Regions from separate parts of the Rhodopila sp. genome, predicted to be linked through region 3. Evidence: predicted binding sites of a transcription regulator. Region 3 holds the regulator's gene; each other region holds the start of a gene.

Region 1 (4,215 bases), 730 kb from region 3:
GCGGTTGCCGTCCCGGCATCGCCAACCGCCGAAACCTGCGCCCCAGTAACCGTCAACTCGGCCAACTGGCGCTATTCGTCCATCCTCGATGGGTAACGTCCAAAGCGCCGGACGCTGGATGATGGGAGAACCAGAGCAACACTAACCAGGAGTGTCCCGGCCCCGACGCAGAGTACTTTTTCCGCTCCGAAGAACTGTGCAGCATAGCCTGACATCGCAAAGCCGATCGGGCCAAGGCCCATGGCAGCAAGACTATAAATTGAAGTGACACGGGACAACACGGCGTTGGGTATGCTCTCCTGTAAAGACGTCTGGACGAGGATGTTGACGACCGCCAGGGCGACGCCGAACACGCCGCTTCCGAAAATAAGCAGCATCACTGACGCGTGAAGCGCCAGAAGTATGAGCGGCGTAGCCAGCAACGCGATCGCAAGCTGGACAACCAGGATCGGCCTTGGAGCATGAACGCGTAAGACCAGCAGGCCACCCACAATGCCGCCCACTCCGGTCGCCGATGCAATAAATCCCCACGTCCGGGCTCCATTATGGACGGAAGCAAATAGCAACGGTCCCAGGACAAAAAACGGCGCGAACGCGAGCAAATTGAGCACGCCCTGCTGAATGGTGACGAGTTGCAGCCAGCGATGGCGGTTGAACTCGCTCCAGCCGAACTTGAGGTCGTCCAGCAATGACGATCGGCGCGCTTCGCTTTGATGCGCGATGCGGACCAGTGAAATACAAGTCGCACTAACCGCGTAAGATGCGGCGTCTAGCCCGATTGCAACTGAGGCTCCGCCAAAGCCAACCAGGACGCCACCGAGCGCAGGGCCGATGATCGCCATCAGCGAGGCTGAAAGGCTCAGAACGCTGTTCGCACGTTTCAGCCGATCCATACCCGCGAGTTGCGGAAGAACGCCGCTCTCCGCCGGTCCGTAGAAGGCTGTCCCGACCCCGCCACAGGCCGCAAGACTGAGAAGAACAGGAAGGCTTGGATGCCCGACGGACAGTAACGCAGCGAGCGTGGATTGTGTGCAGCACCGGAGAAGATCAGCAGCAATCATCAGGTGCCGCCGCGCCCATCGATCCCCGACAACTCCACCAGCCAGCATGAGGAGCACGATCGGCGCGGTCTGTGCGCCGATCACCAGTCCCACGGCGGAAGCTGGGTACCCCGCGCTGAGGAGCGCGAACGTGATGGCGACCGGGATCGTCGCCGTTCCCAGCGTCGAAACGCTGAAGGCGGAGAAGAACAGCAGGAAATTCCGATCTTGCAACAACGGCAACGGGCGATTGGCTGTCGAGCCTTCGCAGGAACCGGCCGAAATTTGCGACATTCGACATCCGTGCAAGCAGGTTGAGGGGCGGGCTAAACCTTGCAACGTTCATACCAGGCCGGCGTTCCAGCCTGTAATCGGGAAGCGGCGCAATGTCGGATACGAAAAGCAAATCACCAGCGCCATCCTCGCCGCGCAGCAGGATGAAGCAGCGCGTCCTCCAACGAATACGCGATTACGCTGACCGCTCTCTCAAAATTCACCAAGACGATGACGACGCGATCCTGACATCTGCAACGGTGGGTGGTGAGGATGCCATGTGGCGCGCTGTCCTACATTCCCCTCGAGAAGGCCGGCTGGTCGAGAAGGCCGGCTGGTCGATAGTGCCTGGGCCTGATCCATAGATTGTGCGTTTAAACCGGTGTCCTCTCCGGCACCTGGGTCCTCCCCCGAGCCCGGCCCGGTTCACTCTTTGCCGCCAGAACATTTGCGCCGCCAGAAAATTAGGCGACCTACTTACGCTACGGAATTGCCATTAACCTCGAGGACAGGCCCCAGTCCTATTTCCGCACGCATACGAGCGGCAAATTTCGACGCGTCACCTGAAAAGGAATCCATTTGCCTTAAGAACGCCGCTTGACGATCCCGCCAATTTCGAACATAACAAGAACATGACGACCTCCCATTCTCTGGCTTCGGCGCTTCCAGTCATGGACAAGCTAGCCATCCTGGCCGACGCGGCGAAATACGACGCCTCTTGCGCGTCGTCGGCCGCGCCGAAGCGAAACTCTCGCGACGGCGCGGGTATGGGATCGAGCACTGGAAACGGTATCTGCCATTCCTATACGCCTGATGGGCGGTGTGTTTCGTTGCTCAAGATTTTGCTGACCAACGCCTGTGTGTATGACTGCGCGTATTGCATCAACCGACGATCCTCGAACGTGCGGCGGACCCGCTTCACCGTAGGCGAGGTCGTCAACCTGACGCTTGCGTTCTATCAGCGTAATTACATCGAAGGCCTGTTTCTCTCGTCCGGGATAATTCGTTCCTCGGATTATACCATGGAAAGTCTGGTCCGTGTCGCTCGAACCCTGCGCGAGACACATTCGTTCCGGGGCTACATTCACCTCAAGACCATCCCGGACGCCAGCGCCGACCTGATCCGACAGGCCGGGCTTTATGCGGATCGGCTGTCGATCAATCTCGAGATGCCGACCACCGACGCTCTGCGGCGCTTCGCACCGGAAAAGCAGGCGCCGTCGATCCACCGCACGATGAACGATCTCAGCCACCAAATCGCCGATGCCAAGATGGAGCCAAGGGCCCCGCGATTTTCGCCGGCGGGCCAAACCACCCAGATCATCGTCGGCGCCGACAACAGCAGCGACGCCGTTGTCCTGACCGCGGCCAACAGCCTGTACGTCAAGTATCGTTTGAAACGTATCTACTATTCCGCATTCTCCCCGATTCCCGATGCCAGCCAGGCGCTGCCTGCCCGCGCGGCACCGCTGGAACGCGAACATCGGCTGTACCAGGCCGATTGGCTCATGCGGTTCTACGGATATTCCGCAGCCGAAATACTGGCCGGAACCAGTGACAACATGCTGGACCAGGACATCGACCCGAAACTCGCATGGGCGTTGCGCAACCGCGACCGTTTCCCGATTGACGTCAACACCGCGGATCGGGAGATGCTGCTGCGGATCCCAGGGCTGGGTGTCCGCTCAGTCGGACGACTGATCAGCGCTAGAGCCCACTGTCGATTGCGCTTGGCCGACCTGAAGCGACTTGCCGGCTCGGTCCAGCGCCTGCTCCCCTTCGTCGTGACCGCCGACCACCGACCGCTACGGCTGCTCGACCGGGCCGGGCTGCCCGCGATCATGGCGGCACGGCCGGCACAGCTTTCGCTGTTCGGATGATCTACCCCGCGATCATTCAGCGCCCCGACGATCTGGACGAATTCCGCACCATCGCGCGGCAGCTTCTGGCCGCCGGAGCCGCACCCGCCGACGTCGCATGGAGCAACGGGCCGACGCAATCGTTGTTTCAGCAGGCACTGCCCCAGGGCGAACGGGTCGCCGCCGTCCCGCGCTCCTTTATTACGCTTGCGTCGGCCGTCATCTGCCATCGCGACGACCAGCGCTGGTCCCTGCTGTATCAGGCGTTGTGGCGTCTGGATCGCGGCGAATCGGCGCTGATGCACCAGGTTGCCGATCCGCTGATGCATCGGCTTGCGCGGATGGCGGACGCGGTCAAGCACGATCAGCACCGGATGACGGCGTTCCTCCGGTTTCGCATGGTGCGGGAAAGCGACGACGAATTGTATATCGCGTGGTATCAGCCGCGGCACCGTATCCTGCGCCGCACCTCGGCCTTCTTCATCGACCGCTTCACCAACATGCGGTTTTCCATTCTGACGCCGGATCTGACGCTGCACTGGGACCGCCACTCCGAGCGCTTCGCACCCGGATTGCGACGCGAGGACGCATCGTCGAAAGACGCGGTGGAGGACTGGTGGCGACGCTATTACGCCGCCATCTTCAACCCGGCGCGGTCGAACGCTCGGCTGTTGCAAAGGCACATGCCCAAGCAGTTCTGGCGCGACCTTCCCGAGGCTTCGCTCATCACGCAATTGATCGCCGAAGCGGGCGGCCGAACCGATCAGATGATCCGAAACTCCGCGGACCAGTCCTTGCCGTAAGCCAATCACGCCGGCGCGGTCTGCGCCATGCCGTGGTTCTGGGCGAACGCCTCATGCCAGGCGGACAACTTCGCATGCCCATTGCGCCATTCGTCGGAAGCAAAACGAAAGTCCAGATACCCAAGCGCGCAGGCGACCGTAATCGATCCGATATCGATGTGTTTGTGCGGCGGATCCGCCTCCAGCGTATCGACCGTTCGGCTGATCGCCTGCTTGTAGCGGGCAATCTGGGCATCACGA
Region 2 (4,215 bases), 1.4 Mb from region 3:
AATAGGGCACCGCCTCGTCCACCGTCATCGCCAGCACCTCGGCGATCGACTTGTCGCGGAACTTTATCTCCAACGTTTCGCGATTATAGCGTTTGCCCTTGCACGTATCGCAGGTGACATAGACGTCGGGCAGGAAGTGCATCTCGATCTTCAGCAGCCCATCGCCCTGACACGCCTCGCAGCGGCCGCCCTTGACGTTGAAGCTGAACCGGCCCGGCTTATAACCCCTGGCGCGCGCTTCCGGCAGTTCGGCAAACCAGTCGCGGATCGGCGCGAACAGGTCGGTGTAGGTCGCCGGGTTCGATCGCGGCGTCCGCCCGATCGGCGACTGGTCGATGTCAATGATCTTGTCGAGCTGGTCCAGCCCCTCGATCCGGTCGTGCGCCGCTGGCACCAGGCCCGCGCTCATCAACCGCCGCGCCGCCGCCTTGTACAGCGTATCCACCACCAGCGTCGATTTGCCGCCGCCGGAAACCCCGGTAACGCAGGTGAACGTGCCCAGCGGAAAATTCGCCGAGGTCGCCTTCAGGTTGTTGCCACGCGCGCCAACAACCCGCAGCACCCGGTCCTTCTGCATCGGCCGGCGCATCGCCGGCACCCCGATCTGACGCCGGCCCGACAGATAGTCCCCGGTCAACGATTTCAGGTTCGCCGAGACCTCCGCCGGCGTGCCCTCGGCAATGACGTGCCCGCCATTGATCCCCGCCGCCGGTCCCATGTCGATCAAATGGTCCGCCGCTCGGATCGCGTCCTCGTCGTGCTCCACCACCAGCACGGTGTTGCCCAGGTCGCGCAGCCGCCGCAACGTTCCCAGCAGCCGTTCATTGTCGCGCTGATGCAGCCCGATCGAGGGTTCGTCCAGCACATACAACACCCCGGTCAGACCGGATCCGATCTGACTGGCCAGCCGGATCCGCTGCGACTCGCCACCCGACAACGTCGCCGACCCACGCGACAAAGTCAGGTAATCCAGTCCGACATCGACCAGGAACCGCAGCCGATCGACGATCTCCCGCAAGATCCGCCCGGCGATCTCCTGCCGCTGAGCGGTCAGTTGCGGCAACACCGCGCCGAACCAATCCAGCGCCGCGCGGATCGACAGATCTGACGCCTCGGCGATGTTCTTGCCGGCCACCCGGACCGACAGCGCCTCCGGCTTCAGCCGAGCGCCATTGCACACCACGCAAGGTTTCTCCGCCTGGTAGCGCGCCATCTCCTCGCGTACCCAGACGCTGTCTGTCTCCTGCCAGCGGCGCTGCAGGTTGCGCAGCACACCCTCGAACGGCTTGGTCACCGTGTAACTGCGCACGCCGTCCTTGTAGGTGAAGGCGATCGGCGCATCTCCGGTGCCGAACAGGATGGCGTGCCGCACATCCGCTGGCAGGTCGTGCCAGGGCGTCTTGGTGGTCTGCTTGTAATGCCGCGCGATGCTCTGCAGCGTCTGGTCATAGTAGGGCGACTGCGACCCCGCCCAAGGCGCGATCGCCCCATCAGCCAACCCGGCTCGGTCATCGGGAACCACCAGCTCGGGGTCGAAAAAGCTCTCGACCCCCAGCCCGTCGCAAGCCGGACAGGCACCGTGCGGAGAATTGAAGCTGAACAGCCGAGGCTCGATCTCCTCGATGGAAAAACCGCTCACCGGACAAGCGAAGCGCGAGGAAAACACCGTGCGCTCCCCCGAATCCGGGTTTTCCGCATGCACGATCCCATCCGACATCGCCAACGCGGTCTCGAAACTATCCGCTAGCCGCGACGCGATACCCTCGCGCACCACCAGGCGGTCCACCACCGCCTCGATGTCGTGCTTGGTCTTGCGGTTCAGCGCCGGCACCTCGGCGATCTCGTACAGCGTGCCGTCCACCTTCACCCGAGTGAACCCGCGCCGCTGCAACTCGGCCATTTCCTTGCGATACTCGCCCTTGCGATCGCGCACCACCGGGGCCAGCAGCAGCAAACGCGTGCCTTCCGCCATCGCGGTGACCCGGTCCACCATCTGCGAAACCGTCTGCGCCTCGATCGGCAGCCCGGTCGCCGGGGAATACGGCACCCCCACCCGAGCCCAGAGCAGGCGCATATAGTCATGGATCTCGGTCACTGTCCCGACCGTCGAGCGAGGGTTCTTCGACGTCGTCTTCTGCTCGATCGAAATCGCCGGCGACAGCCCGTCGATGCTGTCGACATCAGGCTTGCCCATCAGTTCGAGGAACTGCCGCGCATAGGCCGACAACGACTCGACGTAGCGTCGCTGCCCCTCGGCATAGATCGTGTCGAACGCCAATGATGACTTGCCCGACCCGGACAGACCGGTAATCACCGTCAGCGAGTCGCGCGGAATGACCACGTCGACGTTTTTCAGATTGTGTTCCCGCGCGCCGCGCACGTGGATGGAGCCGGCCATAAATCCTGTTGTCCCCAAAACCTGTTTTCGAAGTGCGCCCACGGTTGTTCTGCGGATGTTCCCGATATGCCACGCCCTGGCCGAGGTTGGAAGTGTTTTAACCCACCTGGATATCAATGTGGCTTGGATCAGCGCCGGGGCTAGTGCGCCGGTGCCAAAGTTCGTCCTGCTTCAAGCGGAGCCAAGACAACGGTCCCTTCGACGTTCGCCACCCTCGCGGCGGACGCGGACAATAAGCTGCCGTTGAACAGTCCGCCCGACCGCGTCAGGCTGCGCCCGACCCATCGGAGCCCCGCAAGATGCCGAACGATCGCATTGTCATCCACGGCGCCTTGGTGCTCGCCTACGGCGACACCGCCGCCCGCCCCGCCGACATCGTCGTCTCAGGCGACAGCATCGAGGCGATCGAACCAGCCGGAACCGCGCAGTCCCCGCGGCAAATCGACGCCACCGGACGGCTGATCATCCCCGGCCTGGTCAACGCCCACACCCACGGCCACGGCGGCCTGGCCAAGGGCGTCGGCGACCGCTGGTCGCTGGAGCTGCTGCTTAACGCCGGACCCTGGATCAACGGCGCCCGCACCGGCCAGGACCGCTACCTCTCCACCGTGATCTCGGCGGTCGAGATGATCCGCAAAGGCTGCACCGCCTGCTACGATCTGTCGGCAATGTTGCCTGTGCCAAGCGTCGAGGCCCTGAACGATGTAGCCCAAGCCTACGCCGATGTCGGGATGCGCGCGGTGATCGCCCCGATGATCGCCGACCGCACATTCTACCAGGCGATCCCCGGGCTGCTTGACGCCTTCCCCCCCGAACTGCGATCGCTGGCCGAGGCGATGCGCGCCGCCTCGCCCGACGCGACCCTGGCGCCGATCCGCGAAGCCGCCCGCACCTGGCGCCATCCCGCCGACCGCATCCGCCTGGGCATCGCACCCACCATCCCGCTGCACTGTTCCGACGATTTCCTCGCCGGCTGCCGCGATCTCGCCGCCGAGTTCGGCCTGCCGGTGCACACCCATCTGGCCGAATCGGCGGTCCAGCGCACCGGCGCGCTGAAACGCTACGGCACCACCCTGACCGCCCACCTGCACCGCATGCGCCTGCTGGGCCCCGGCTTCAGTGCCGCCCACGCGATCTGGATCGACGACGCCGAGATCGAACTGCTCGCCCGGCATGGCTGCGCGTTGGCGCACAACCCCGGGTCCAACCTGCGGCTGGGCAACGGCATCGCCGACATCCGCCGAACCATTGCCGGCGGCGTGACGGTCGGCGTCGGCACCGACGGCTCGTCGTCCTCGGACAACCAGAACATGTTCGAGGCGACAAGGCTGGCCGCCTTCGTCTCGCGCGTGTTCGACCGCCCGCCCGAAGACTGGATCGCCGCCCCCGAAGCGCTCCAGATGGCAACCGAGGGCAGCGCCGCGGTGCTCGGCATGGCTGACCGGATCGGCCGGATCGCCGTCGGCTACAAGGCCGACCTGGTGTTCCTCGACCTCGATCACGTCAACCTCGTGCCGTTGAACGACGCCATCAACCAGTTGGTCAACGGCGAGGACGGCGCCGCAGTTCGCGACGTCATGGTCGGCGGCCGCTTCGTGCTGCGCGACGGCAAATTGCCCGACCTGGACTGGCCGCGCATCGCCGCTCAGGCACGCGACGCCGCTTCACGCCTGGCCGAGGTCAATGCCGGCGCCCGCCACACCACGGACCGCCTGGCACCCATAGTCAGCCATTTCTGCGTCGGCCTTGGCCGCTGCGCCCACGACCTGCCCCGCAAGCTGGCCGCCGAATACGTCAACCTTTGACCGGCGCGCCTA
Region 3 (4,215 bases):
ACAAGCCGTTGGTGATATTCAAGATGGCGACCGGCGAGCAAGGTGCGCAGGCCGCCATGTCGCATACCGGATCACTGGCTGGTTCGAATGCGTCCTATCGAGCCGTCTTCAAGCGCGCGGGCGCGGTCGTGGTGGACGACTTCGAGGCGTTGATGGAAACGGCTGCGTTCTTTGCCAAGGCGCCGGCGCCGACAGCATCGGGCGCGGCGATCGTCGCAGCCTCGGGCGGGGCCGCGATCATGGCGGCTGATCGCGCTGAGCAGCACGGCGTGCCGCTGCCGCAACCGTGTGCCGACGTGCGGGCGATTCTGGAGTCACGCATCCCTGAGTTTGGGTCATCACGCAACCCCTGCGACGTCACCGCGCAAATCCTGGCCGACCCGGAATCGCTTGGCGTTTGCGCGAACGCTCTGCTGAGCGACCCGCAATACGGCGTTCTGGTTTCGCCTTTGACCTATGGCTATGCGCCGTCGGCGAAACGGCCGCAGACCTACAGCGCGTTGGCCGAGCAGCACGGCAAGATGGCCTGCGTTGCGTGGCAGACGGAATGGCAGGATGGACCGGGCGTCGTGGAGGCCAATCAGTGCAACAAGGTTGCGCTGTTCCGGTCGATGAGCGCGTGTTTCGCCGCATTGGCCGCTTGGCAATGGCGTGCCGATAAGCGCATGGCTGGTGCCCAAACTGTCGCCTCAACGTCGGCTGAAACGCTGGTTCGGGCCAGGGAATTGCTTGCGGCTGCTGATGGGCGGACCCTTACGGAGCGCGAGGCGAAGGTGGTCTTGGGGTTTTATGGTGTGCCCGTCGTCGGCGAGCGGCTAGCGACATCGATTGAAGACGCAGTGAACGCGGCGGCGGCGCTCGGTTATCCGGTGGTGCTGAAGGTCGAGTCTCCGGACCTGCTGCACAAAACCGAGGCGGGGGTGATCCGGCTGAACCTGCGCGATTCTGACGAGGTGCGGGAGGGTTATGCGGCAGTGATGGCGAACGCGGCAAAGGTCTCGCCACCGCCGCTGATCCACGGGGTGCTGGTGCAGCCCTTGGTGCCGCAGGGGATCGAGATCGTTGTGGGGGCTCGTAACGATGCTTTATTCGGACCGATGATCGTTGTCGGGCTCGGCGGCATTCTGGTCGAGGTGCTGCGAGACACCGCTTTGTCGCCGGCTCCGGTAACACCGTTTGAGGCCGCTAATCTGCTGCAGCAACTCAAGGGCGTGAAGTTGCTGGAAGGTTTTCGAGGCATGCCTGCGGTGGATATGAAGCGGTTGGCCCAGGTCATCAGCGATGTATCCCGTCTAGCGGCGGATCATCGCGATTCGATTGTGGAACTGGATGTGAACCCGGTTATTTGCGCGGGAGCTCGGATTACGGCGGTGGATGCGCTTATGGTGCTGGGGTGACGGGATGGCAGCAGGATCAACCGCTGGCAAAGCCTCGATTAGAAGTGTCGTGACGAGCTTCAGCCGCACGGTGATCAAGACTTGGCAGGTCGCCCAGACTTTGCGGGCCCGCGGCCGCGAAAATCTGGGGCACTGTCGAGCTAAACATTGGGCTTTAATATGTCCGCATCAGCGCGACGATCCGGCCCTGCACCTTGACCTGGTCAGCGGGAAAGATGCGGGTCTCGTGCCTGACATTGCATGGCTCGAGCGCGATTGAATTGCCGCGGCGGCGCAGTCGTTTCAGCGTGACCTCATTGTCGTCGACAAGTGCCACGACGATTTGCCCGTTTTCGGCGGTATCACCCTTGCGAATGATGACGGTGTCGCCGTCCAGGATCCCGGCCTCAACCATAGAGTCGCCTGCAACCTCGAGACCGTAATGTTCGCCTGGGCCAAGGAGGGCAAGCGGTACCTCGATGTAACTGGTGGTATCGCGGAGTGCCTCGATCGGCAGGCCGGCGGCGATGCGGCCGTGCATCGGCAACTGGATCGCACCTGCATCGTTCGCGGTGCGAACCCCAGAGAGACGCTGGGTGAAATCGCCTCGGATGACATTTGGCTTAAAGGCGGGCGGCATATCGCTTTCCGTGGGCGAGGACGCCGGGGTTTCGCGTGACAGCATGTTGTCCGGCAGACGCAGCACGTCCAGGGCACGAGCACGATGATGCCGACGGGCGAGATATCCCCGTTCCTCCAACGCCGAGATCAGCCGGTGGATGCCCGATTTCGACTTGAGCTTCAGAGCGTCCTTCATCTCTTCGAAACTTGGAGAAAAACCGGTCTGCTTCAGATGGCGATCGATGTAGACCAGCAGTTCGTATTGCTTGCGCGTCAACATTGCGGACTTCCTTGCGTAACCGCCGGAACAAACCGGCAACCCTGGAAGCCGTTCTATGTTGGTTCCATTGCTGTCGTCAAGCGAAACTGTGGATAATTTTGCACATCCCAGTATCTAAGCGGGGTTTCTTGAAGCTATAGCCTCACAAACCGAGCGAATCGAGTCGGATTATGCGGACCTCTGCGCCTTCCGGCAGGGCGGGGTCGTTTGGGGCACGCAAGACAAGCGCGTCGGCATTCGCCAGCCGTCGAAGCATCGCCGAATCCTGCACCGGGAAGGGGGTAACGACGAAACGGCCGTTTTCATCGATTCGCAACGTTGCCCGTAGATGGTCCGCGCGCCGATCATTCTGCTTTACTGGCGTGCCGAGGAATGCCGAGGAAACCGGTGGTGATGCGTCAGACAAACCGGACAATCGGGCCAGCGCCGGCAGCAGGAACAAGATCGCGCAGACCAAGGCGGAAACCGGGTTACCTGGCAGACCGAGAACAGGGGTGACGCCGAGTTGGCCGAACAGGAGCGGTTTGCCAGGACGCATGGCAATTTGCCAGAAATCAAGCGTCATCCCTCGAGCCTGCAGCGCCGCGATAACCAGGTCGTGGTCGCCCACCGAGGCTCCGCCCGTGGTGACCAACATGTCCATGCCGACGACCGTGTCGGCGACGGCACCTATCGCGGCCTCCTGGTCTCGCGCGACCGGCAGGATTACGGCCTCACCGCCGGCAGCTTGGACCAAGGCGGCGAGCGCATGAGAGTTGGAGCTTACGATACCACCGGGTGGAATTGGCTCGCCAGGCATAGCTATCTCGTCGCCGGTGGCCAGGATGGCGACGCGGGGGCGGCGGTGTACTGACAGCCATGGGTAATTGGCGGCGGCGGCCAAGCCGATATCGCGCGCCGTCAGTCGTCGCCCAGACCGGATCACGACATCTCCGGCGGCGAAGTCTTGCCCGGCGCGACGGATGTGCCGGCCGGCGACCGCTGAATGGTTAACACGGACACGATCGCCTTGGCGGGTAGCGTCTTCTTGAAGCAGGATGGCGTCCGCGCCGGTCGGGATAACGCTGCCAGTGAATAGGCGGATGGCTTCGCCTGGGCCAACCTGCCCGTCGAAAGGATGACCAGCCGGCGCGGCGCCGATCACGCGCAGATCGGCGTCGATGACGCCATCCATGGCGCGCAGCGCATAACCGTCCATCGCCGAGACGTCTGCGGGAGGTTGCGTCAGGCGCGCGGTCACATGCTCGGCGGTGACACGGTTCCAGGCGTTGGCAAGGGCGACGATCTCGGCAGGTTCTGCGCGCAATGCATTCAATATGCGGGCGCGGGCTTCCTCGACGCTGATCATGCTTCGCTCCTGAGACGTGAGATCATTCTGGGCGAAGGCGGTAAGCGTCTCAAGTCGCTGGCGCGAGCGGGTGGGTATCGGGCGGTCACAAGCCGCCCATGAAGTTGATACCGAGCCGTGTTAGACTCGCCTGACGTTGGTGAACAGAATCAGGCCCTTCATCATGTCGGCCAAGTTGTTACGATATGCAACGGGCTGATAGTAAGTGTCCGTCCGGAAGCTTTTTGAGTCTTTAGAGTCGGTTAGCCAGGGGGGGTTGAATTCATTGAATCTTCTGTGATTCGATCGGCGGGTTCGATTCGCGAGGTGGCTGATGTGGACGACCGAGAACCGTCATCGCTACGAGCGGGACAAGCTGCGTTACCCGTGTGACCTGACCGACGAAGAATGGGCGCAGGTGAAACCGATGATCCCGCCGGCCAAGCGCGGCGGGCGGCGGCGGGAGGTTGATGTGCGGGAAGTGTTGAATGGCATCATGTATGTCCTCAGCACCGGTTGTCCGTGGCGTTACATCCCCAAGGACCTGCCGCCGCGAAGCACGCTGTATGACTACATGCAACGCTGGGACTACGATGGGACGTTGGGAAAAA

What was found. The regulator LexA, encoded in region 3, represses DNA repair genes until DNA is damaged. The targets are predictions, from matches to a motif close to TGTTCTANNTANGTTC.
Region 1: a site for LexA is predicted at 1,931-1,946, ahead of ACQY4T_RS21090 (putative DNA modification/repair radical SAM protein). Genes of this name have one in related genera too.
Region 2: a site for LexA is predicted at 2,444-2,459, ahead of uvrA (excinuclease ABC subunit UvrA). Genes of this name have one in related genera too.

What each region holds. Positions count from the first base shown of each region.
Region 1 covers NZ_OZ255846.1:4,353,222-4,357,436, forward strand. The annotation lists gene ACQY4T_RS21085 (MFS transporter) at 72-1,334, opposite strand; gene ACQY4T_RS21090 (putative DNA modification/repair radical SAM protein) at 1,985-3,193, shown strand; gene ACQY4T_RS21095 (TIGR03915 family putative DNA repair protein) at 3,190-3,975, shown strand; gene ACQY4T_RS21100 (glutathione S-transferase N-terminal domain-containing protein) at 3,981-4,215, opposite strand, start outside.
Region 2 covers NZ_OZ255846.1:4,986,757-4,990,971, forward strand. The annotation lists gene uvrA (excinuclease ABC subunit UvrA) at 1-2,398, opposite strand, end outside; gene ACQY4T_RS24030 (amidohydrolase family protein) at 2,698-4,203, shown strand.
Region 3 covers NZ_OZ255846.1:3,627,047-3,631,261, forward strand. The annotation lists gene ACQY4T_RS17770 (acetate--CoA ligase family protein) at 1-1,397, shown strand, start outside; gene lexA (transcriptional repressor LexA) at 1,552-2,277, opposite strand; gene ACQY4T_RS17780 (molybdopterin molybdotransferase MoeA) at 2,420-3,625, opposite strand; partial or broken gene ACQY4T_RS17785 (IS5 family transposase) at 4,032-4,215, shown strand, end outside.